DNA from 2 places in the Paenibacillus sp. GP183 genome. Region 2 is predicted to be linked to the other one. Evidence: predicted binding sites of a transcription regulator. Region 2 holds the regulator's gene; the other holds the start of a gene.
The links. Region 2 encodes CtsR, which represses protease genes until heat stress. Its sites were predicted from a motif close to ATGGTCAATAAAGGTCAAACA; they were not measured.
Positions count from the first base shown of each region.

Region 1: a site for CtsR is predicted at 1,712-1,732, ahead of clpP (ATP-dependent Clp endopeptidase proteolytic subunit ClpP). Genes of this name have one in related genera too.

Region 1 covers NZ_FNSW01000001.1:3,852,387-3,863,764, reverse strand. Annotated here, with positions in the region: gene gap (type I glyceraldehyde-3-phosphate dehydrogenase) at 1-296, opposite strand, end outside; gene BLV33_RS19050 (sugar-binding transcriptional regulator) at 356-1,384, opposite strand; tRNA gene BLV33_RS19045 (tRNA-Arg) at 1,617-1,688, shown strand; gene clpP (ATP-dependent Clp endopeptidase proteolytic subunit ClpP) at 1,820-2,401, shown strand; gene BLV33_RS19035 (copper amine oxidase N-terminal domain-containing protein) at 2,449-4,212, opposite strand; gene BLV33_RS19030 (HPr family phosphocarrier protein) at 4,416-4,685, opposite strand; gene whiA (DNA-binding protein WhiA) at 4,825-5,760, opposite strand; gene BLV33_RS19020 (gluconeogenesis factor YvcK family protein) at 5,766-6,749, opposite strand; gene rapZ (RNase adapter RapZ) at 6,765-7,652, opposite strand; gene BLV33_RS19010 (ROK family glucokinase) at 7,682-8,635, opposite strand; gene trxB (thioredoxin-disulfide reductase) at 8,794-9,741, opposite strand; gene BLV33_RS19000 (tetratricopeptide repeat protein) at 9,774-11,378, opposite strand, start outside.
Region 2 covers NZ_FNSW01000001.1:3,265,949-3,277,326, reverse strand. Annotated here, with positions in the region: rRNA gene BLV33_RS16165 (23S ribosomal RNA) at 1-2,907, shown strand, start outside; rRNA gene rrf (5S ribosomal RNA) at 3,045-3,161, shown strand; gene BLV33_RS16155 (CtsR family transcriptional regulator) at 3,552-4,013, shown strand; gene BLV33_RS16150 (protein-arginine kinase activator protein McsA) at 4,029-4,547, shown strand; gene BLV33_RS16145 (protein-arginine kinase McsB) at 4,563-5,633, shown strand; gene clpC (ATP-dependent protease ATP-binding subunit ClpC) at 5,707-8,151, shown strand; gene radA (DNA repair protein RadA) at 8,289-9,659, shown strand; gene disA (DNA integrity scanning diadenylate cyclase DisA) at 9,718-10,818, shown strand; gene pssA (CDP-diacylglycerol--serine O-phosphatidyltransferase) at 10,904-11,378, shown strand, end outside.

The sequences.
Region 1 (11,378 bases), 590 kb from region 2:
AAAATTCCAGTGGATTCCACTACGATCTCAACACCATAGTCCTTCCAAGGCAGGTTGCCAGGGTCGCGTTCTGCAAAAATTTTGATCGAGCGTCCGTTTACAATGATTGCGCCATCTCCGACTTCAACAGTTGCATCGATTATGCCGTGAGTGGTATCGTATTTCAGCAAATGTGCCAGTGTTGCAACATCGGTCAAATCATTCACAGCCACAATTTGTACATCAGGGTTGTTAAGCGCTGCGCGGAACACGTTGCGACCAATACGTCCGAAACCATTAATACCTACTTTTACCATAGTGAAATTCCTCCTAGAATATAGTTTCTTTTATATTTCAAGACATGCAAAAATGCACATCATGATGGCGCATACTTCAATATCTCTAGTGCAGCAGCTTCGTCAGTGACCAGCACATCCTCTTGCCCGTGTAAAAGCACGGATGCAATCGCTTCGCCTTTGCTTTGGCCGCCCGCCACACCGATAATGACTTCAATATGGAGAAGATCCTCCAGCCTGATGCCTACGGTCGGCATTTTGTGTACGACCTGGCCCTGCCTATCAAAATAATACCCGAACGCTTCCGCCAGAGCGCCCTCCGTCTGAAGGCTCTGCTTGGTTGCATCATCGACCTTGCGCCTGCGAGCCATGACCATAGCATCTCCGATACCGTGAACGACGATGCGGCTTTGTCGCACGACCTCGATGATCTCTTTGATCTGACTATCCTGAATCAGAGACTGATAGGCTTCCTCGCCCAGGTGGTCAGGGACATGCAGCAGCCGGTATTTACCGCCGGTCTTGTTGGCCATGGTCGAAGCAATCGTATTCGCCTGCAACTCGACACTTTCACCCAGACCCCCGCGTGCCGGTACGAACCAGCTGCTCTTCATTGGAGCAGAGGCTGTCAGGTGGTTGGCCACCTGTGCCATGGTTGAACCCCCGGTAACTGCGATCACGTCATTGTTAGCGACATATTTACGCAAAACTGCAGCTCCCGCACGACCTAGCTCTTTTTTAGTTAAATCTGAAACATCCGAATCTCCGGGAACAATGACGACCTGCTTTATTTGAAAAGCAGTGCGGATCCGTTCCTCTAATGCGGAAATGCCCAAAATTTCCTTGATCAGAGGCTCCATATCCTCCAATAACCGCCGGCCAGATTCAGTAATCTTCATGCCGCTGGCATCGATATCCAGCAATCCCTGGTCCTTTAAATAATCAACCTCTGCACGCAGCACCCGCTCGGTCATATGGAGTGAGCTTGCTAGCGTCCTTCGGCCGACAATACCCGTCACTTGAATATGGCGGAGGACGGAATGCCTTTTTTTCATAACCTCAAGCAAATCAGGCAGGAGTTGTTTCTGAATCTCGAGGATTTCTCTCATGGCAAATCGGCAGCTCCTCTGATTTCAAAGATGGACGATTTATGTCCCAGGTATGCATTTTAAGTCCCACTAGGACAAAGTAAATCTGTAAGCTCTTATATTATACCCAATTTCCCAAAATGATTCAACCATTTGGCGAGAAATCTCATCAAGTATTTATAATCCCTCACGGCTTGATTTTTTCTTGCGCCTACCGTATAATTACCCTTGCTTCATAATATTAAACATGCATGCGCCCGTGGTCCAATGGATATGACGTAGGCCTCCGGAGCCTGAGATCAAGGTTCGATTCCTTGCGGGCGCGTTAAACCCCTTTTTTTTCATTACAGTTTGACCTTTATTGACCTTTGAAGGATTTTTCGGTATTATGTTTGTAGAACCTTGATACAAGTTATACTTACAAATAAAAGAAGCACTAGAAGGAGGCATTTTCGTATGAGTTTTATTCCTATGGTCGTAGAGCAAGACGCACGCGGTGAGAGAGGTTATGATATATACTCCCGTTTGTTGAAGGATCGCATCGTCTTCCTGGGTACCGGCGTCAACGATGTTGTGGCCAACTCCATTATTGCCCAGCTGCTTTTCCTGGCCGCCCAAGATCCTGAGAAGGATATCAGCCTTTATATCAACAGTCCCGGCGGATCGATTACTGCGGGCATGGCCATCTATGATACCATGCAGTTCATCAAACCGGATGTATCCACGATTTGTGTAGGTATGGCGGCTTCCATGGGCGCATTCCTGCTTACAGCCGGCGCTATCGGCAAACGCTATGCCTTACCCAATAGCGAAGTGATGATTCATCAGCCTCTCGGCGGTGCCGAAGGCCAAGCCTCCGACATTGAGATTCGCGCCAAACGTATTCTGAAGCTGCGCGACAGCTTGAATAAAATTCTCGCGGAGCGCAGCGGACAGCCGCTGGAGCGCATCGAGAAGGACACCGACCGCGATTACTTCATGAGCGCCGCTGAAGCAGCTGCTTACGGCCTGATTGATAAAGTCATCGAACGCGTATAATTTCAAACAAAAAACCAGCTGTGCGCATGAGGCGCCAGCCGGTTTTTTTATTTTCTTTCATCCAATGGGTAAAAGACTAAATCAATCGGCAGCACGGAGCCGACAGGAGGAGTGAATTCAATATCAAGCGAATCCTCTTTGCCTGTTGTGCGTGCAAGGACTCTCATACCGTCCAGAGCTGTCATAACTCCTGTTGACGGAGCACTAACGATTTCACCGTTGACTTTGAAGGAGCCCTTAAAGATACCCCCGCGCGCCAATACCATTACGGCCATTTTACGCGGCTTGTCCGCATGGATTTTATAAACAACACCGAAATTACCGGTATTTACCGCTTCCTGCTTCATCGTGGCATCTGTACTTTTTATAAAAGGATCAATCTTATTGTCACCGATGGTTATTATATGCACCTTATCTAATGATGAGGCTTGGATATTCCAACTTTGCTCCGTAACCGGAAAAGTTCCTCTGGCTTGATCTGTTTTAGGAAGAACGAACAGGCTGGTTAAAGTGGATTGAGTCAGCTCGTTATCCGCGACAAATGTCACTGTCAGCTCTCCGTCCGTCGTGATGTCATAGAAGTTATTGGTCACTTCACCGGGATACAGATTGGGAACCTGCGAGTAAACCAAGGACTTATTGGGAGGGACAACGATCTTTTCATCATAATCCTTATTGATTAATAAATCTGAGGCCGTTTGATCACCCACAATATTCTCGTATACTGAAGATACCACAGTTCCTTTATGTGTGGACTGGATGGTCACGGGCTTATCCGTCTTGTTCGTGGCCAGGATGGCAAATGTCATTTTCCGACCGGTTCCATTCGTATGGTTGGCATACAATCTGGCTTTGCCATTCACTTGATCCTGATAGAGAATGCCTTTATCCGTTATATCTTGAGGACTGCTGCTGACCAACAGCTTGCGGTCTGAATTTTGGGTCACCGTCTTCGCCAAAGCTGGCAGTTCATCAAACCTCGACCATGGAACTCCCAAGCTCGTTTGAATAAATCCTCCGATGGGCTTCATGTAAAAGGGATATTCCGCCTCGGTCAAGTAGGGCTCATTTCTCACTATGACCTGATAGGTAAACCGCTCGCTGGTATGTCTGTGCTGATCCGTTACCTGCAGACTTACCTGATACTCGCCCGGTGTAAAAAAAGCTTCCTGTCGGCCGACCCACGAATAGCTGAGACCTTCCGCATCCGGATCATAGCTGAGATCCACGTAGCTCACAGGCTCTCCAATGCGGTAAGAAAGCTTGGCGGTTGTAAACTTGGCAACGGGTCGCGAATTACCGTCTTTTTCGATATAAATACTTGCCGGATGAGGAGTGTACCCAATGGTTACCCGTCTAAGCGCATCATCAAAGGTATAGCTTGCCCCCATATAATCCGTTACCCATGTTAATTTGACCAGCAGCTTCCCTCTTACGATCGCAGCCACAGTCTCAAAGGGAGTATCCACCCCATTGATCGTAACCTTGCGATGATCCGGATCCATCAGGATCTCGTATCCCGGAGGCGTCATTCGAATGGTGCGGGTTGCATCGTCCCATTTCACTGTAAAATCCATGGCATCTCCGAGAAATTTGGCGGGTACGTACATCTTGCTGTCGGCGAGGATGGAGCTTGGCACTTCCAATTCAATCTTCTGCCCATTGATGAAAGCATCCGTTTTATCTACATCCATCAGAATGGTGCTTGAGCTGGTGGAAATGGCGGCATCCACTGGATGTACGGCTAAAAAGCTCGATATCCAAACAACTATGGCCAAAAGTATTGCGGCTTGTTTCTTATGTAGCTTCATATGGGCTCCTTTGTTTATACGCGGTTTGGATTGATTTAACATGTGATTGGGACGGCAAATACCCCTTTCCCCTGATCTTACTGCCTATATAGACAGCTTGGATGAGGAAAAGGTTTCTTGCAGCGTATGGTTGTAACAAATTTGCCATATTTGAAAAGCTTGTTTAAAGTGAAAAGCTTCCAGCCCAGGAAGCTTTCAACGACTTATTGGTTTTCTAATTCCTCTTTGCTCACCAATGTGACTAAAGCGTTTACAGCCTGCTCCGCGTCTGAGCCTTCTGCACTAATGGATACCTCAGTGCCTGTGCTGATCGCAAGGCTCATGATGCCCATTATGCTTTTCGCGTTTACCTTCTTTTCATCCTTTTCCACGAAGATCTCTGATGAAAATTTATTCGCCTCTTGTACGAACAATGCCGCAGGTCTGGCGTGAAGGCCGGTTTTTAATTTCACTACGACTGGCCGTCTGGACATGTTACTAATTCCCCCTACTTTAACTCATATAAACTACATGATGTACGCTGCAACTGATGTTTATTAGACATTATAACATTATTCCCACATGTACACTAGAACAAATCAGAAAAACTTCATAAACGACCTGATTCACGGACTAAACCGATGAATTTCTCAGCTTTTCGGCCATTTCGTCGATTTTACGCAAACGATGGTTGACTCCGGATTTGCTCACATTCCCTTTCAGCATATCGCCAACCTCCTTAAGGTTCATATCCGGGTGCTGCAGACGAATTTTGGCCACTTCCCTCAGTTTTTCCGGAAGATTCTCAAGCCCGATATTTTTCTGCAAAAGGCGGATATTCTCGATTTGGCGAACGGCAGCGCCGATGGTTTTGTTGAGGTTCGCGGTTTCACAGTTGACGATCCGGTTGACGGAATTGCGCATATCCTTCATGATCCGAACGTCCTCGAATCGCAAAAGAGCTTGATGCGCTCCAATGATGCTGAGAAATTCAATGATCTTCTCGCCTTCCTTGAGGTAGAGCACAAAACCCTTTTTACGTTCAATGCAGCGTGCGTTCAAATCAAACCGATTAGCCAACCGGCATAAGGATCGGCAGTGCTCCTCATAAATCGAAGCGATCTCCAAATGATAGGAGGATCCCTCCGGATTGTTCACAGAACCGCCGGCCAGGAAGGCACCTCGCAAATAGGCTCGTTTACAGCAATTGTTGCGGATGATTTCTTTATCAATTCCGGGAGTAAACATAAATCCTTCTGAAACAATCCGCAGCTCGGAAAGCAGCTCCTGCACTTGACTCGGAACACGCACAATGTACACATTGTTTTTCTTTAAGCGCATTTTCTTGCGCACGAGCAGCTCGGCATGCAGTTGAAACGTCTTTTTGAGGAGGGTGTAGATTCTCCTTGCAATGGCGGCGTTCTCGGTGGATATATCCAGAATGACTCGCTGGCTCGAGAGCTGAACGGATCCATTCATCCGGATTAAGGCAGACAGCTCCGCCTTCTCACAGCAGGGCTCAGCTTCGATAAGCGTCAATTCTTTCTTGGTTTGTGCCGCAAAGGACAAAGGACTCACCTCTTCCTCATCATCCAGCTTTCTACTAGCTGATAAATATGATCACTCAGTTTTTCCGCATCATGCCGGAGATAGGTCTTGAACAGCACCAATCGGTCGGCTATGATCCGATAGCCTTGCCTCGCCACCTCATCCAAATCCAGATGTACGGCTTTGGCGCCTTGCTCGGCATATCGAGCTTGTACCTCAGGCGGAATTTCACCATTATTCACAATCACATAATCGAATAAAGGATGTCCTACGTGGTCATGGATGGCTTTCAAATGGTCGCTGACCGAATATTCGTCCGTTTCACCCGGTTGGGTCATCACGTTGCAAATGTACATTTTAACCGCTTGTGAAGCCGCTATTTCATCGACCACATGCGGAACCAATAAATTCGGAAGCAGGCTTGTATATAAGCTTCCAGGTCCGCAAACAATGCCGTCAGCCTCTCGAATGGCTTGGAGCGCCTCTTCCAGAGGAGAAACATCGGGCGGTTCAATGTATACTCTCTTGATAACTCCCTGTGCTTTGGGAATATTGGATTCGCCTTCGACTATGGAACCATCCAGCATTTCCGCTTTTAAATGGATGGCTTGATTGGATGCCGGAAGCACTCTGCCGCGTACGGCAAATACCCGATTCATCTCCTTGACTCCCGTTACGAAATCGCCGGTAATGTCACTGATCGCTGCCAAAATTAGATTACCCAGACTATGTCCCGCTAGTCCCGTACCCGATTGAAATCGGTATTCCAGGATTTTGGACAGCAGAGGTTCTACATCAGCAAGTGCTGTCAGCACATTTCGAATATCCCCGGGAGGCGGCATCTGCATTTCATTCCTGAGAATACCGGAGCTTCCGCCGTCATCCGCCACCGTAACAATCGCGGTAATGTCTACCGGCTTCTCCTTAAGTCCCCTAAGCATGACGGAAAGACCGGTTCCGCCGCCGATAACCACAATTCGAGGAGCTTTGGAGGGATCGTCACGTTTCATTTCCATTTCACCTTCTTATAGGCGGTCCCGATCCGCATCTCGATGACTCACTCTGACGATCTCCGTCTCACTGTTATCTATAACCTTGCCCAGATATTCAGCGATAGCCACTGACCTGTGCTTGCCGCCCGTGCATCCGATGCCGAGGACGACTTGGCTTTTGCCTTCCTTCTTATACTGCGGCATCAAGAAATGCAGCATATCGAGCAGCTTGCTCAAAAACTCCTGTGTCTCCGACCATTTCATGACATACTCGTACACATCGGCATCTTGCCCGGTTAGCGGCCGCAGCTGTTCCACATAGTGGGGGTTCGGCAAAAAGCGAACATCAAAGATCAAATCAGCGTCAATCGGGATCCCGTACTTAAATCCAAATGATACTACATTTATAGATATGCGGTTTGTCTCTAAATTGGTGAATCGGGCAATAATTTTTTCCTTGAGTTGAGCAGGCTTGAGCACACTAGTATCTATGACTTGAGTGGCCAGACCCTTGAGCTCCTCCAAAAGCTTGCGTTCAAGACCTATACCCTCCAGTGGTGAGCTGTCGGGAGCAAGCGGGTGTCGGCGGCGGCTTTCTTTGTAACGTTGGACCAGCGTTGCGTCTGTAGAATCCAGAAATAAAATTTCATAGGAGATCGTGAAATTATCCTGGATATAGCGAAGCGACTCCTGAAGAGCCGTGAAAAACTCGCGTCCGCGCAAGTCGATCACAAGCGCAACCTTGCCGATCTTCCCCTTGGATTGCTCAATCAATTCGGCAAATTTCGGGATCAGAACGGGCGGAAGATTATCGACGCAAAAAAAACCGAGGTCCTCGAGGCTCTGAACGGCAATTGTCTTGCCCGCCCCTGACATGCCGGTGATGATGACCAGCTTTGCTAAGGCATGGGTATCTTCCATCATTGACACCTTCCTTTCCAGTTGGAAGCTTATCGGTGGCGCAAATTTAATCCGGCCGCGCCGACGATTCCAGCATCATTGCCGAGAGTCGCGGGAACAATGTCTACCCCTTCTCGCGCTTGCTCAGGTGTATATTTCATATAAGCTTCACGCAGCGGTGCAAATAAAACTTCCCCGGCTTTGGAAACTCCTCCGCCTATGATGTATCGTCCGGGATTGAGTACGACGGATACCGCCGCCATCGATTTGCCCAAGTAGAGAGCTGCCCGGTGCACAATGCGAAGAGCGACCTCGTCGCCTGATTTGGCCGCATCGAAAACATCCTTGGCTGCAATTTTTTCCAGCAAGGCCAGGGAAGTGTGCTCTCCGCGCTCAACAGCATCATTGGCCATGCGCACAATTCCCGTTGCGGACGATACCGTCTCCAGGCATCCGATTTGACCGCAGCCGCAATTGATCGCTTCGATATCGGGGACGATGGACATATGCCCAAGCTCACCCGCCATGCCGCCTGATCCTTGATAAATATGTCCATTGATAATAATTCCGCCGCCGACACCTGTTCCCAGTGTGTAACAAACCAAATTAGGGATCCCTTTGCCCGCACCGCTCCATGCCTCACCCAGAGCTGCCACATTGGCATCGTTATCTATGGTGACCGTCTTGCCTAATTTCTCTTCCAATATTTTCTTTGCCGGAACGTTATGCCAGCCCAAATTAGGGGACAGCTTCACAAAGCCTTCCGGGATATCCATAAATCCGGCCAAACCTGCGCCGATCCCGGCTACCTGGTCCCATTCGAATTTCGAGTCCTCGACAATTTTGCGCACATATTGAGCGATTCTACCTAGTACCGCTTCGGCCCCTTCATCGGCCCCTGTCGGTCCCTCATAGGTGTGCAGCAGAGTTCCATGCTCATCACAAATGCCCACCTTAATATTCGTACCGCCTAAATCCACACCTATATAAATCTGATTGGCCATGAACATCGTCACCTCAACGAATAAAATCGTACTAATTGGGCTAATAGCTCCAGTTCCAACTATAAGGCAACCTATGAAACTGGTCAAGGTCGCTCCATAAGAAAAAGCGCGGAAATATCAGCTTCTCCACGCTTTTTCTGTATGATTCCATCCGTGCGTTACAGTGCTTGGCTCCAATCGTGAACCGCATGGCCCTCGAGAAATTTCTCGCAGTCCAGTGCGGCTGCGCAGCCGCTGCCAGCAGCAGTAATGGCTTGGCGATATTTTTGATCCTGGACGTCTCCGCATGCGAAAACGCCGGGAATATTGGTTTCGGTTGTTCCGGGCTTAACGATGATGTATCCCTGTGAATCCGTTGTAATTTGTCCGCCCAGGAAGCCGGTGTTGGGTGTGTGTCCGATGGCCACGAAGATGCCTGAGGTTTCTATGATTTCTTCGGTTGACGTTTCATTGTCGACCACTTTTAATCCGGTTACGCCGTGCTCACCATGAATAACGGCAAGCGGGGTCTTGTTAAGCGCCCATTTGATCTTATCGTTACCGCGTGCGCGATCCTGCATGATCTTGGACGCACGGAGATCTTGACGTCTGTGCACCAGCACGACTTCTGTGGCAAAACGTGTAAGGAAGTTGGCTTCCTCCATCGCTGAATCTCCGCCGCCGACGACAATGATCTTCTTGCCGCGGAAAAAGAATCCGTCACAAGTGGCGCATGTGCTGACACCGCGCCCGATGTTTTCTTTTTCATGCTCAATGCCGAGCAATCGGGCTGAAGCGCCTGTGGAGATGATCAGGGTTTCAGTCTCGATCTCGCCAAGTCCTTCAACCTTAAGCTTAAACGGACGGTTCGTCAGCTCCACTGAATTCACCCAACCGGTCTTGAACTCTGCGCCGAAACGCTCAGCCTGCTTGCGCATATTTTCCATTAGCTCCGGACCCATGATCCCCTCAGGGAATCCGGGGAAATTCTCAACCTCTGTCGTGGTTGTTAATTGACCACCCGGTTCCGGTCCTTCAATGACCAGCGGGCTCAAATTAGCCCGGGCCAAATAAATGGCTGCCGTTAGTCCTGACGGCCCTGTTCCTACAACTACTGCTTTGTACATGTATGTTTCCCTCCCCGAGACTTATATCCGAGCTATTCCTGCTCGGTCTCTTCCATGCTCAAAAACTTGGGGAAGATGGCTTCCATCTTCTCTTTCAATCCGCAGGCCTCATCGATAAGCTTCACATTCTTGCTCACGGTTGAGACCGTCACTCCATATCTGGAGGATACCTCCATATAGGAGATGGCGCGGCGGTGCATCTTGGCAATTAAATATTCCAGCGCGGCCGCCCAGCCCTCCGGCTTGGTTATTTTCGGAATTCCCGGGTAGACCCGCGTCAAATATTCGACCCATAATATTTCCAAATCATGCTGCTGAATGATATCATAGCGCTTTTGCATGCCGCGCAGCGCCGTCTCCAGAACCAGCTGCCATTTGGTTTCCCAGACAGGCAGACTCGGCGTAAACGGAGAGTCTTGAACGGAAATGACTTTGCCGTCCAGATGAGCGGACAAGCTATCCTTCACGCCTATGCTTCTAAGTACGAAGATAGCGACCTTTTTCAAATAATCGTCTTCCTGCGGCTCGAGGATAAAATCCTTAAGCGCATCCTTCACTTCATTATCCGCGATCAAGCCGAAGGCGCGAATCACCTGCAGCTTCGTATCCATGTCGCCATGGCGAAACGCCCAGAAGAACGAAGAACGGACCAAAGGATCCTTCTTCAGCTGCTCCGGAATCCCATGCGTCGATTTTTCAAGTACACGGAATTGCTCTTCAAAGGGCAGATGATAGTGATAGCTGAGCGTACTCGGCTTATCCCGATCCTTCAACAGGCGAAGCTGATCCAAATAAAACTTGGATATCTCCGTACCCGGATCCAGCTTCTCCACTTGACGCCAATGGCGTTCAGCTTCAACAAATCTGCCTATGTTGCATGCCGCAACAGCCATGTAATGGAACAGGCATGGATCAAATCCATCCTCGCCTGTTTTCAAAAGGCGTTTAAACAAGTGGTAAGCCTTCTCATGCTCACCCAGAATACCCATCGTTGTGGCCAGCTTGAATACATGGTCATGCTGGAAAGGTGAAGTCTTGCGCAGAAGTGCCAGCAGCTCAGCCAGCTCTTCTTGGTTGCCGAAGTGCTGATGGAAAATAGCCTGATTGCACAGCGCATGCAAATTGCCGGGATCGATCTCCAGCACCTGGTCGATCGTCTCCATCGACTTCTCAAATTGGCCCATATAATAATAGGCCAAAGCCAGATTATTACGCGCCGCCAGGAAATCGGGATGCTTCTTGATCAGCTTCTCGAGCTGACGAACCGCCTCTGCGAACTTGCCTTCTTCCAGCAGAGCTCGCGCTTTGTCGTGTTCGAACAATCCTTCCCTGCTTTTGATCGAGGTCAGCGGGGTCGGACGCTCCAGCTCGTAGCTGAGCAGCTCCATCATCTCTTCCGATTCCTCAAGGAATTGTCCGACGGGGTCCGTCTCCAAATATCGCACGATGGAAACTTCCGCCTGTTCAAAGCTTTCCATATTGGCGTAATTATTAGCCATATAAAAATGACATTCTGTCATCGTTGGATCAATCGTGTCCAAAATTTTCTGCAGGATTCGGTTAGATTCCTCATAATTGTTCATTTCCGAGAGAACCCCGGCCAAATTGCAATGGTTCACCGGATTGTCCGGTTCATA
Region 2 (11,378 bases):
CACACGGAGGATGCCTAGGCACTAGGAGCCGAAGAAGGACGTGGCGAACGACGTAATGCCTCGGGGAGCCGTAAGCAGGCTTTGATCCGGGGATGTCCGAATGGGGGAACCCGGCTGTGGTAATGCACAGTCACCACTATCTGAATTCATAGGATAGTTGGAGGCATACCCAGGGAACTGAAACATCTAAGTACCTGGAGGAAAAGAAAACAAAAGTGATTCCGTCAGTAGCGGCGAGCGAACGCGGAGAAGCCCAAACCAGGGAGCTTGCTCCCTGGGGTTGTAGGACGTCAACATGGGGTTAGCTTGGTAGGTGAAGAGGTCTGGAAAGGCCCGGCAAAGAAGGTAAAAGCCCTGTAGCCCAAACCAAGCGAAACCCCTAGACGGATCCTGAGTACGGCGGGACACGTGAAACCCCGTCGGAATCCGGCAGGACCATCTGCCAAGGCTAAATACTCCCTAGTGACCGATAGTGAAGCAGTACCGTGAGGGAAAGGTGAAAAGCACCGCGGAAGCGGAGTGAAAAAGAACCTGAAACCGTGTGCTTACAAAAAGTCAGAGCACTTTCTATGTGTGATGGCGTGCCTTTTGTAGAATGAACCGGCGAGTTACGTTTGCATGCGAGGTTAAGTTGAAAAGACGGAGCCGCAGCGAAAGCGAGTCTGAATAGGGCGCATATAGTATGCAGGCGTAGACCCGAAACCGTGTGATCTACCCCTGTCCAGGGTGAAGGTGAGGTAACACTCACTGGAGGCCCGAACCCACGAATGTTGAAAAATTCGGGGATGAGGTGGGGGTAGCGGAGAAATTCCAATCGAACTCGGAGATAGCTGGTTCTCCCCGAAATAGCTTTAGGGCTAGCCTCGGATAAACGAGTTGTGGAGGTAAAGCACTGATTGGGTGCGGGGCCCGCCAAGGGTTACCAAGTCCAGTCAAACTCTGAATGCCACAAACTTAGATCCGGGAGTCAGACAGTGAGTGCTAAGATCCATTGTCAAGAGGGAAACAGCCCAGACCATCAGCTAAGGTCCCCAAGTACGTGTTAAGTGGGAAAGGATGTGGAGTTGCCCAGACAACCAGGATGTTGGCTTAGAAGCAGCCACCATTGAAAGAGTGCGTAATAGCTCACTGGTCGAGTGACTCTGCGCCGAAAATGTAACGGGGCTAAACACGCCACCGAAGCTATGGCTCGAACATTAATGTTCTTGGGTAGGGGAGCGTTGTATGTACGTAGAATTCTGACCGTGAGGACAGGTGGAGCGCATACAAGTGAGAATGCCGGTATAAGTAACGAAAAGATCAGTGAGAATCTGATCCGCCGAAAGCCTAAGGTTTCCTGAGGAAGGCTCGTCCGCTCAGGGTAAGTCGGGACCTAAGGCGAGGCCGAAAGGCGTAGTCGATGGACAACAGGTGGAAATTCCTGTACCACCGTAGCCGTTATGAGTGATGGAGTGACGCAGAAGGGGAAAGACGCGAGCGGATGGAAGAGCTCGTCCAAGCAGTGAGGCTGGTGTGCAGGCAAATCCGCACATCGATAAGGCTAGGCTGTGATGGGGAGGGAAAATTACAGTACCGAAGGTCATGTACTCAAGCTGCCAAGAAAAGCTTCTAGCCAGGCGAAGGTGCCCGTACCGCAAACCGACACAGGTGGGCGAGAAGAGAATTCTAAGGCGCGCGGAAGAACTCTCGTTAAGGAACTCGGCAAAATGACCCCGTAACTTCGGGAGAAGGGGTGCCTCGGTAGGGTGAATAGCCCGAGGGGGCCGCAGTGAAAAGGCCCAAGCGACTGTTTAGCAAAAACACAGGTCTGTGCGAAGCCGCAAGGCGAAGTATACGGGCTGACGCCTGCCCGGTGCTGGAAGGTTAAGAGGAGTGGTCAGCCGCAAGGTGAAGCTATGAATTGAAGCCCCAGTAAACGGCGGCCGTAACTATAACGGTCCTAAGGTAGCGAAATTCCTTGTCAGGTAAATTCTGACCCGCACGAATGGCGTAACGACTTGGGCGCTGTCTCAACGAGAGATCCGGTGAAATTTTAATACCTGTGAAGATGCAGGTTACCCGCGACAAGACGGAAAGACCCCATGGAGCTTTACTGCAGCTTGATATTGGACTTGGGTACGATCTGTACAGGATAGGTGGGAGCCGTAGAAGCCTGAGCGCCAGCTTAGGTGGAGGCGCCGTTGGGATACCACCCTGATCGTACCTAGGTTCTAACCTGGTACCGTGATCCGGTATGGGGACAGTGTCAGGTGGGCAGTTTGACTGGGGCGGTCGCCTCCTAAAATGTAACGGAGGCGTTTAAAGGTTCCCTCAGAATGGTTGGAAATCATTCGCAGAGTGCAAAGGCATAAGGGAGCTTGACTGCGAGACAAACAGGTCGAGCAGGGACGAAAGTCGGACTTAGTGATCCGGTGGTACCGAATGGAAGGGCCATCGCTCAACGGATAAAAGCTACCCTGGGGATAACAGGCTTATCTCCCCCAAGAGTCCACATCGACGGGGAGGTTTGGCACCTCGATGTCGGCTCATCGCATCCTGGGGCTGAAGTAGGTCCCAAGGGTTGGGCTGTTCGCCCATTAAAGCGGTACGCGAGCTGGGTTCAGAACGTCGTGAGACAGTTCGGTCCCTATCTGTCGCGGGCGCAGGAAATTTGAGAGGAGCTGTCCTTAGTACGAGAGGACCGGGATGGACGTACCGCTGGTGTACCAGTTGTCTCGCCAGAGGCATAGCTGGGTAGCTATGTACGGAGGGGATAAGCGCTGAAAGCATCTAAGCGCGAAGCCCCCCTCAAGATGAGATTTCCCAATTCAGTAAGACCCCTTGTAGACGACGAGGTAGATAGGTTCGAGGTGGAAGTGGGGCAACCCATGCAGCTGACGAATACTAATCGGTCGAGGGCTTAACCTAAGAGCTTTCCGGAGGAAAGCTGGCTTCGGAAGCAAAAATCTAAGTCAACACACACGCCAATGTTCGTTTCGCTGCTAGTTTTCAGGGAGCAAGCCTGCCTGAACAAGTTATTGATGTTTCTTGGCAGAAACATCCCGTTTGGTGACGATGGCGGAGGGGAACCACGCGTTCCCATCTCGAACACGACCGTTAAGCCCTCCAGCGTCGATGGTACTTGAACCGCAGGGTTCTGGAAGAGTAGAACGTTGCCAAGCCCACAACAAAAAGAACTCATTTGATGAAAAATCAGATGGGTTCTTTTTCTATGGGCTGGTTTATGGCGAGGATGTCCTGCCATTTCGACTCATAACAATGCACTTCATACACTATAAATTTTTGAGTACTCTCGAACAGGATGTAGAACGATGGACATTAGCCCTCCATCAAAAATAGCCTTATCGAGATTTTCTCGAGAAGTCTCATTTGCACGCCATGCAGAATAAAACAGTAAGGACAGTTAACACTAAATAAGACATGGCAGATTACTCAGCAATCTTCAATTCATGGACAATACTTGTCAAATGGAATAAAAATGATTATAATCGAATTAAGGTCAAAGAAAGTCAAAGTCAATTTACTTCTGGACATTTTAGGAGGAGGAATTGATGCGCAATGTGTCAGAAATTATTGAACAGTATTTAAAGCAGGTTTTGCAGCAAAGCTCCGAAGGAGCGATAGAGATTCAGCGCAATGAACTTGCCGATCAGTTCCAATGTGTTCCTTCTCAAATCAATTATGTCATCAGCACCAGGTTCACGCTGGAAAAAGGCTACATTGTGGAGAGTAAACGCGGCGGCGGCGGCTATATTCGCATCCAAAAAATTGAACTAAGGTCCCATGGCTCTATACTTGATCTAATTTTTCAAACGATCCATACACACATTGATCAGGTGACATCGGAAGGACTTATTTATCAACTTCAGGAGGCCCATTACATTTCTGCGCGCGAAGCCAATTTGATGAAGGCGGCCATATCCAGAGATGTGCTGATTTTCAAGCTTCCCCTTCGGGATGAAATAAGGGCCAAGATTCTGAAAGCTATGCTGATTTCATTGCTTAGCAAATAAGGGGAGGAGATACCCATGATTTGTCAGGAATGCGGTAAGCGGCCGGCTACTCTGCATTTTACCAAGATCGTCAACGGCGAAAAGAATGAATTCCATATATGTGAAGTCTGTGCCAGGGAAAAAGGGGAACTCATCCCGGGAACCTCCAACGGGTTTTCGATTCATAATCTTTTATCCGGCTTGCTTGACTTTGAGCCCTCTTCGACCGGTTCACTTTCCAATAAAGCACAATCCATTCGCTGTGAAGAATGCGGACTCACCTATGCTCAATTCAGCAAAATCGGCCGATTTGGCTGCGGTTCTTGCTACCAAAGCTTTACCGAAAGGCTTGACCCGCTGTTCAAAAGAGTGCATGGCAATACCGTGCATGTCGGCAAGGTGCCCAAACGAACCGGCGGGCTGATCCAAGATAAGCGAGAAATCGATAATCTAAAGAAAGAAATGATGACCCGCATCGAACACGAAGAGTTTGAGCAGGCCGCCAAAATCAGGGATCAAATCCGTGAAATCGAAAAGAAGATAGCTGGGATCTAAGGAGGTGTTGGCTCCATGGCGTTACACCGTTTTACCGGAGATGCTTTGAGTGAGTGGATGAGAGGCGAAGGCCCGGAATCGGACATAGTGATTAGCAGCCGAATTCGAATAGCCAGAAATATCAAGGATTACCCCTATCCGATGCTGGCAACCAACCCGCAATCCAAAGAAATTTTGGAACAGGTATCTCAGGTTCTGGAAAATGAAGATTTGGAAACAATCAGCCGTTTTTCCCTCATACCGCTCTCGGAACTCAGTGAACTGGAAAAAATGGTGCTTGTTGAAAAGCATCTGATCAGTCCGAATTTAGCGAATGAATCGCGAAATGGAGCAGTCATTTTAAGCGACAATGAATCCATCAGCATTATGATCAATGAAGAGGATCATCTTCGCATCCAGTGCTTGTGTCCGGGCTTTCAAGTTAAGGAAGTATGGGATTTGGCCAACCAAATCGATGATATCTTTGAAAGTCAGCTCGATTACGGGTATGATGAGAAAAGGGGATACTTAACAAGCTGCCCGACGAATGTCGGAACCGGGATCAGAGCCTCGGTCATGATGCATTTGCCAGCGCTCGTGCTGTCACAGCAAATCAACCGGATTTTATCTGCGGTGACGCAGGTGGGTTTGACTGTGAGAGGATTATATGGAGAAGGCAGTGAAGCATTAGGGAACTTGTTCCAAATCTCCAATCAAATTACGTTAGGCCAGTCAGAGGAAGAAATTATTGATAATCTGCACAGTGTGGCTCGTCAAATTATTGAACATGAACGAGCAGCGCGGCTGAAGCTGATGGCTGAATCGCGCATGCGCATTGTAGACAGAGTGAATCGCTCTTTGGGAATCCTTTCCTTCGCGGAAATTTTGGATTCCAAGGAAGCGGCCCAGCGACTCTCTGATGTACGGCTTGGGATAGATATCGGGATTATCCAAAATGTATCATCGAATATTTTAAATGAGCTTCTTGTCATGACACAGCCTGGATTTTTGCAGCAGAATGCGGGAGAGAGCTTAACCCCAGAAGAGAGGGACATCCGCAGGGCGCAGTTGATTCGAGAAAAGTTTGGACAATTTTCATCAAGATAAAATATGACCCGCATTTCGATTTTTTCCTTGCAGGAATGATTTATAGGATTACAAATTTTTGGAGGTGTTTTCTATGATGTTTGGAAGATTTACAGAACGTGCGCAGAAGGTGCTTTCTTTGGCTCAAGAGGAGGCCGTAAGATTGGGCCACAATAATATCGGTACCGAGCATATTTTGTTAGGGCTCATTCGTGAAGGTGAGGGAATAGCCGCAAAAGCGTTGGTTGCTCTGGGGCTTGGCCTAGAAAAGATACAAGACGAGGTTGAATCCCTTATTGGAAGAGGACAAGAGCAGCCTACGAATATTGCCTATACGCCAAGAGCCAAAAAAGTGATTGAGCTTTCCATGGACGAAGCCAGGAAACTGGGACATACTTACGTAGGAACCGAGCATATTCTTCTTGGACTCATTCGTGAAGGTGAGGGCGTTGCGGCAAGAGTGCTCAATAATCTGGGGGTTAGCTTGAACAAAGCTCGCCAACAAGTGCTGCAGCTCCTGGGAAGCAGTGAAACTGTATCACAAAATCATGGCAGCAATCCTAATGTAAATACTCCCACATTGGATGGTTTGGCAAGAGATTTAACGGCATACGCCAAAGAGGGTCATTTGGATCCCGTTATCGGCCGCAGCAAAGAAATTGAGCGTGTGATTCAGGTGCTCAGCCGGAGAACCAAGAACAATCCAGTTTTGATCGGGGAACCGGGTGTAGGTAAAACGGCAATTGCCGAGGGCCTCGCACAAAAGATCATCAACAACGAAATCCCTGAAACCTTGAAGGATAAAAGAGTAATGACCCTCGATATGGGTTCTGTTGTAGCCGGTACGAAGTACCGCGGGGAGTTTGAAGACAGACTCAAAAAAATAATGGATGAAATTCGCCAAGCCGGCAACATCGTATTGTTTATTGACGAATTGCATACGTTGATTGGAGCAGGTGGTGCTGAAGGTGCCATCGACGCTTCCAACATCCTGAAGCCGGCGCTGGCGAGAGGCGAGCTGCAGTGTATCGGTGCAACCACGCTTGACGAGTATCGCAAGTACATCGAGAAGGATGCCGCTTTGGAAAGACGTTTTCAACCGATCACCGTGGATCAGCCATCTCCGGATGAAGCCATTCTTATTCTTCACGGGTTGAGGGATCGGTATGAAGCTCATCATCGCGTGAAAATTACGGACGATGCCATCGTAGAAGCGGTTCATTTGTCGGATCGCTACATTCCGGATCGCTTCTTACCGGACAAAGCTATTGATCTTATCGATGAAGCCAGCTCGAAAGTAAGGCTTCGTTCTTATACAGCACCGCCAAGCTTAAAGCAGCTGGAAAACAAACTGGAAGACATTCGCAAGGAAAAGGATGCAGCTGTGCAGAGCCAGGAATTTGAAAAAGCTGCAGGCCTGCGCGATACCGAGCAAAAGCTGCGTGAAGAGCTGGATACCACCAAGAATGAGTGGAAAGAAAAGCAGGGACGCTTGGACATGGAGGTCACTCCGGAGGATATTGCTCAGATTGTGGCAAGCTGGACTGGCATCCCGGTCACCAAGCTGGCTGAAGAAGAAACAGAGCGCCTGCTCAAGATGGAGGACATTTTGCATGAGCGTGTAATTGGCCAGGAAGAAGCTGTGAAATCAGTGAGCCGCGCCATTCGCCGTGCCAGAGCTGGATTAAAAGATCCTAAACGTCCTATGGGCTCCTTTATTTTCTTGGGACCAACAGGGGTAGGGAAAACAGAGTTGGCCCGCGCCTTGGCAGAGTCCTTATTCGGCGATGAAAATGCAGTTATCCGTATTGATATGTCCGAGTACATGGAGAAGCACTCGACCTCCAGATTGGTTGGAGCGCCTCCCGGATACGTTGGTTATGAAGAAGGCGGGCAATTAACGGAGAAAGTTCGCCGTAAGCCATATTCGGTTGTGCTTCTCGATGAAATCGAAAAAGCGCATCCCGAAGTGTTCAATATCTTGCTTCAAGTGCTTGAGGATGGCCGCTTGACGGACTCCAAAGGACGTACAGTCGACTTCCGCAATACTCTGATCATTATGACATCCAACGTGGGTGCAGAAGCGATCAAGAAAAACACTTCTCTTGGATTTACAGCGAGTCAGGATGCTGGACGCGATTACGGAAATATGAAGGATAAAGTGATGACCGAGCTGAAGAAAAGCTTCCGCCCTGAGTTCCTTAACCGGATTGACGAAACCATCGTCTTCCACTCCCTGGATGAAGAGCATATCTCCCGCATCGTCACCTTAATGGCTGAAGACCTTCGCAAGCGTCTGAAGCAGCAGGATGTGGATTTCGCGCTTACGGATAAAGCGAAGGCTTTCCTCGCCAAAGAGGGCTATGATCCGACATACGGAGCCCGTCCTTTGCGCAGAGCGATTCAAAAGCACATCGAGGACCGTTTATCCGAGGAATTGCTGAAAGGCAATATTTCCAAGGGCGACTCCCTAACTATTGATGAAAAAGATGGCGAGTTGGTCGTGCATAACAGCGAGAGTGCAGCTTCAAAATCCTAAAGATGAAATGAAGCATTTTACAGCTTCCACCTGGGGCTGTAAAATGCTTTTTTTGTATGCAGGACTATCGTTGGTCTAACAAAAATGGTAAACTTTGAATAACCCAATGTTTAAATGGCAGAGGAGCAAGCAGGTTGATGAGTAAACAAAAAACGAAATTCAGCTGTCAGGAATGCGGATATGAGAGTGCGAAATGGATGGGCAAATGCCCAGGCTGCCAATCCTGGAACAGCATGATTGAGGAAGTGGAATCGGTTGTCCGGACCCAAGGAATGAATTCTTCCTTCGCCAGGACGAAAGAAAAACCGACTCCCATCATACATATAGAAAGTAGCCCCGAACCACGGGTTCTAACTAATAATAAAGAGCTTAACCGGGTGCTTGGCGGAGGGATTGTTCCCGGCTCTCTGATTTTGGTCGGGGGCGATCCCGGAATCGGGAAATCCACACTGCTGCTGCAGACTTCGCATGCTCTAACCGAGTCGCAGCAAAAAGTGCTTTATATTTCGGGGGAAGAGTCGATCAAGCAAATAAAACTGCGTGCCGATCGATTGAATGCGTTCTCTCCTTTGCTATATGTACTGTGCGAAACCAATCTTGAGATGATTGAAGAAGCGATTCAAGAGATACAGCCCGATTTTATGGTCATTGATTCCATTCAAACCGTCTACCACCCTGGTGTAACCTCTGCGCCTGGTACAGTGGCTCAGGTTCGTGAATGTACCGGGCATTTTATGAGGATAGCCAAAGGTCAAGGAATTGCTACCGTTCTGGTAGGGCATGTAACCAAAGAAGGGGCTATCGCGGGTCCGAGACTTCTGGAGCACATGGTGGACTGTGTTCTTTACTTCGAAGGGGAACGTCATCATTCCTATCGCCTGCTTAGGGCGGTTAAGAATCGATTTGGCTCGACCAATGAAATCGGTATTTTTGAAATGCAAGAGTCAGGGCTTGTAGAAGTCAGCAATCCCTCGGAGCTGTTTCTTTCCGAGAGGCCTTTGGGCGTTGCCGGCTCAACGGTGGTCGCCAGTATGGAAGGCACTCGTCCCATTCTTGTGGAAATTCAGGCCCTGGTTTCATCAACGAATTTCCCTTCGCCGCGAAGGATGGCCACTGGCGTGGATCATAATCGCTTATCCTTGATAATTGCTGTGCTGGAGAAGCGGATGGGCATGTTTTTGCAAAATCAAGACGCCTATCTCAATGTGGCCGGCGGCGTTAAACTGGATGAACCCGCTGTGGATTTGGCAATTGCTATCAGCATCGCTTCCAGCTTCAGGGATCAACCTACCAAGCCCTATGATGTGATATTTGGAGAAATCGGCCTGACTGGAGAAGTTCGTGGAGTATCGCGCATTGATCAAAGAGTCAAGGAAGCTGAGAAGTTAGGATTTCGCAGAGTGATTATGCCGGAGAAAAGCTTAAAGGGCTGGACCCCGCCTACAGGTATGGAGATTATTGGGGTAAACACCGTATCTGAAGCCTTGAAGGCTGCATTAGGCGGCTAATGCTCCGGATGCAAAGGAAAGGCGCAGCTTGAACAGCAAGTTTCAGGAGGAACACTAGATGAGCAAAGACGATAATAAACTGATTAAAGAAGATAACAAACAGGATGTTATGAGCCAATTGCTGCAAATGGTTGCTCCCGGCACAGCCTTTCGCGATGGTCTGGAAAATGTGCTTCGGGCTAAAACCGGCGGTTTAATCGTTGTAGGATACAGCCCCGAAGTTATGGAAATCGTTGATGGCGGATTTTCCATCAATTGCGACTTTTCTCCCAATTATTTATATGAACTGGCCAAAATGGATGGAGCGATTATCCTCAGTGAGGATATCAAAAAAATTCTTTTTGCCAATACCCAGCTCATTCCTGATTCCGCCATTCCTTCAACAGAGACCGGAATTCGCCATCGTACGGCAGAGCGGGTCGCCAGACAAACTTCCAAATTGGTTGTTTCCATATCCCAACGTAGAAATGTCATTACTTTATATCAGGGCACCCTGCGTTATTCGCTGAAAGATATTGGCGTCATTTTGACCAAGGCCAATCAAGCTATTCAAACTTTGGAACGGTACAAGGTTGTGCTTGATCAATCACTTACGAATCTAGGCGCTTCCGAGTTTGAGGAATTTGTTACGCTGCATGATGTGACGAACGTGATGTCACGCATCGAGATGGTGCTTCGCATCAAAACCGAGATTAATAAATATATTATAGAGCTCGGTAATGAAGGCCGATTGATCAGTATGCAGCTTGAAGAATTGGTTGGCAATACAGAACTGGAAGCGCGGCAGCTGATGCGGGATTACGTGCGTGAATTAACGGAGGATAAAGTCAAGGAGGCATTGCTTGGACTCAAGCGGCTTTCATCCGATGAACTTCTGGATCCGCAGCATATGGTTCGGTTGCTTGGGTATACCCATACGAATGCTGTCATCGAAGAGACCGTATCTCCAAGAGGCTTTAGGGTCCTTAATAAAATTCCAAGATTGCCTTCGATTATTATCGCTAATTTGGTCGAGCAATTCGGGTTTCTGTCTCATATCATGATGGCATCCATCGAGGAATTGGATGAGGTGGACGGGATCGGTGAAGTTAGAGCCAGAGCGATCAAAGAAGGCTTAAAGCGGATCCAAGAACAAATGTTCATTGACAGGCATATCTAAATTGCATACAATCAGAAAGTATCACTGCTTCGAATGCGCTCCGTACTGATTGGGGCATAGTAAACCAGAGGTGGATAAAAAACTTATGATAACTAAATCACTCCCCAGTCTTTTTACGATAGGGAATCTGTTTTTAGGAATACTTTCAATCATTCTCGTTTTCAATAATCAGCCCGAACGCGCTGCAGTGCTAGTCATTGTCGCTATGCTGCTTGACGGTCTTGACGGCCGTGTGGCAAGAGCATTGAACGCGCAAAGCGAATTCGGCAAAGAACTCGACTCGCTCTCAGATGTAATTTCATTCGGTGTGGCGCCTGCCTTCATTATGTACGTGGTAGCTTTTAATGACCCTGCCCTCATTAGCCCGGCATTTGCTTGGATTGTGACCGCCATTTTTCCTATATGCGGAGCTCTCCGTTTAGCTCGTTTCAACGTAATCGCCGGAGTTCCCGGTTATTTCATCGGATTGCCGATTCCTGCTGCAGGCGGTGTCCTCTGTACCTTGGCTTTGTTCCACGCAGAAATCAATGCCTATGTCCTTTTAATCAGTACGGTTCTCT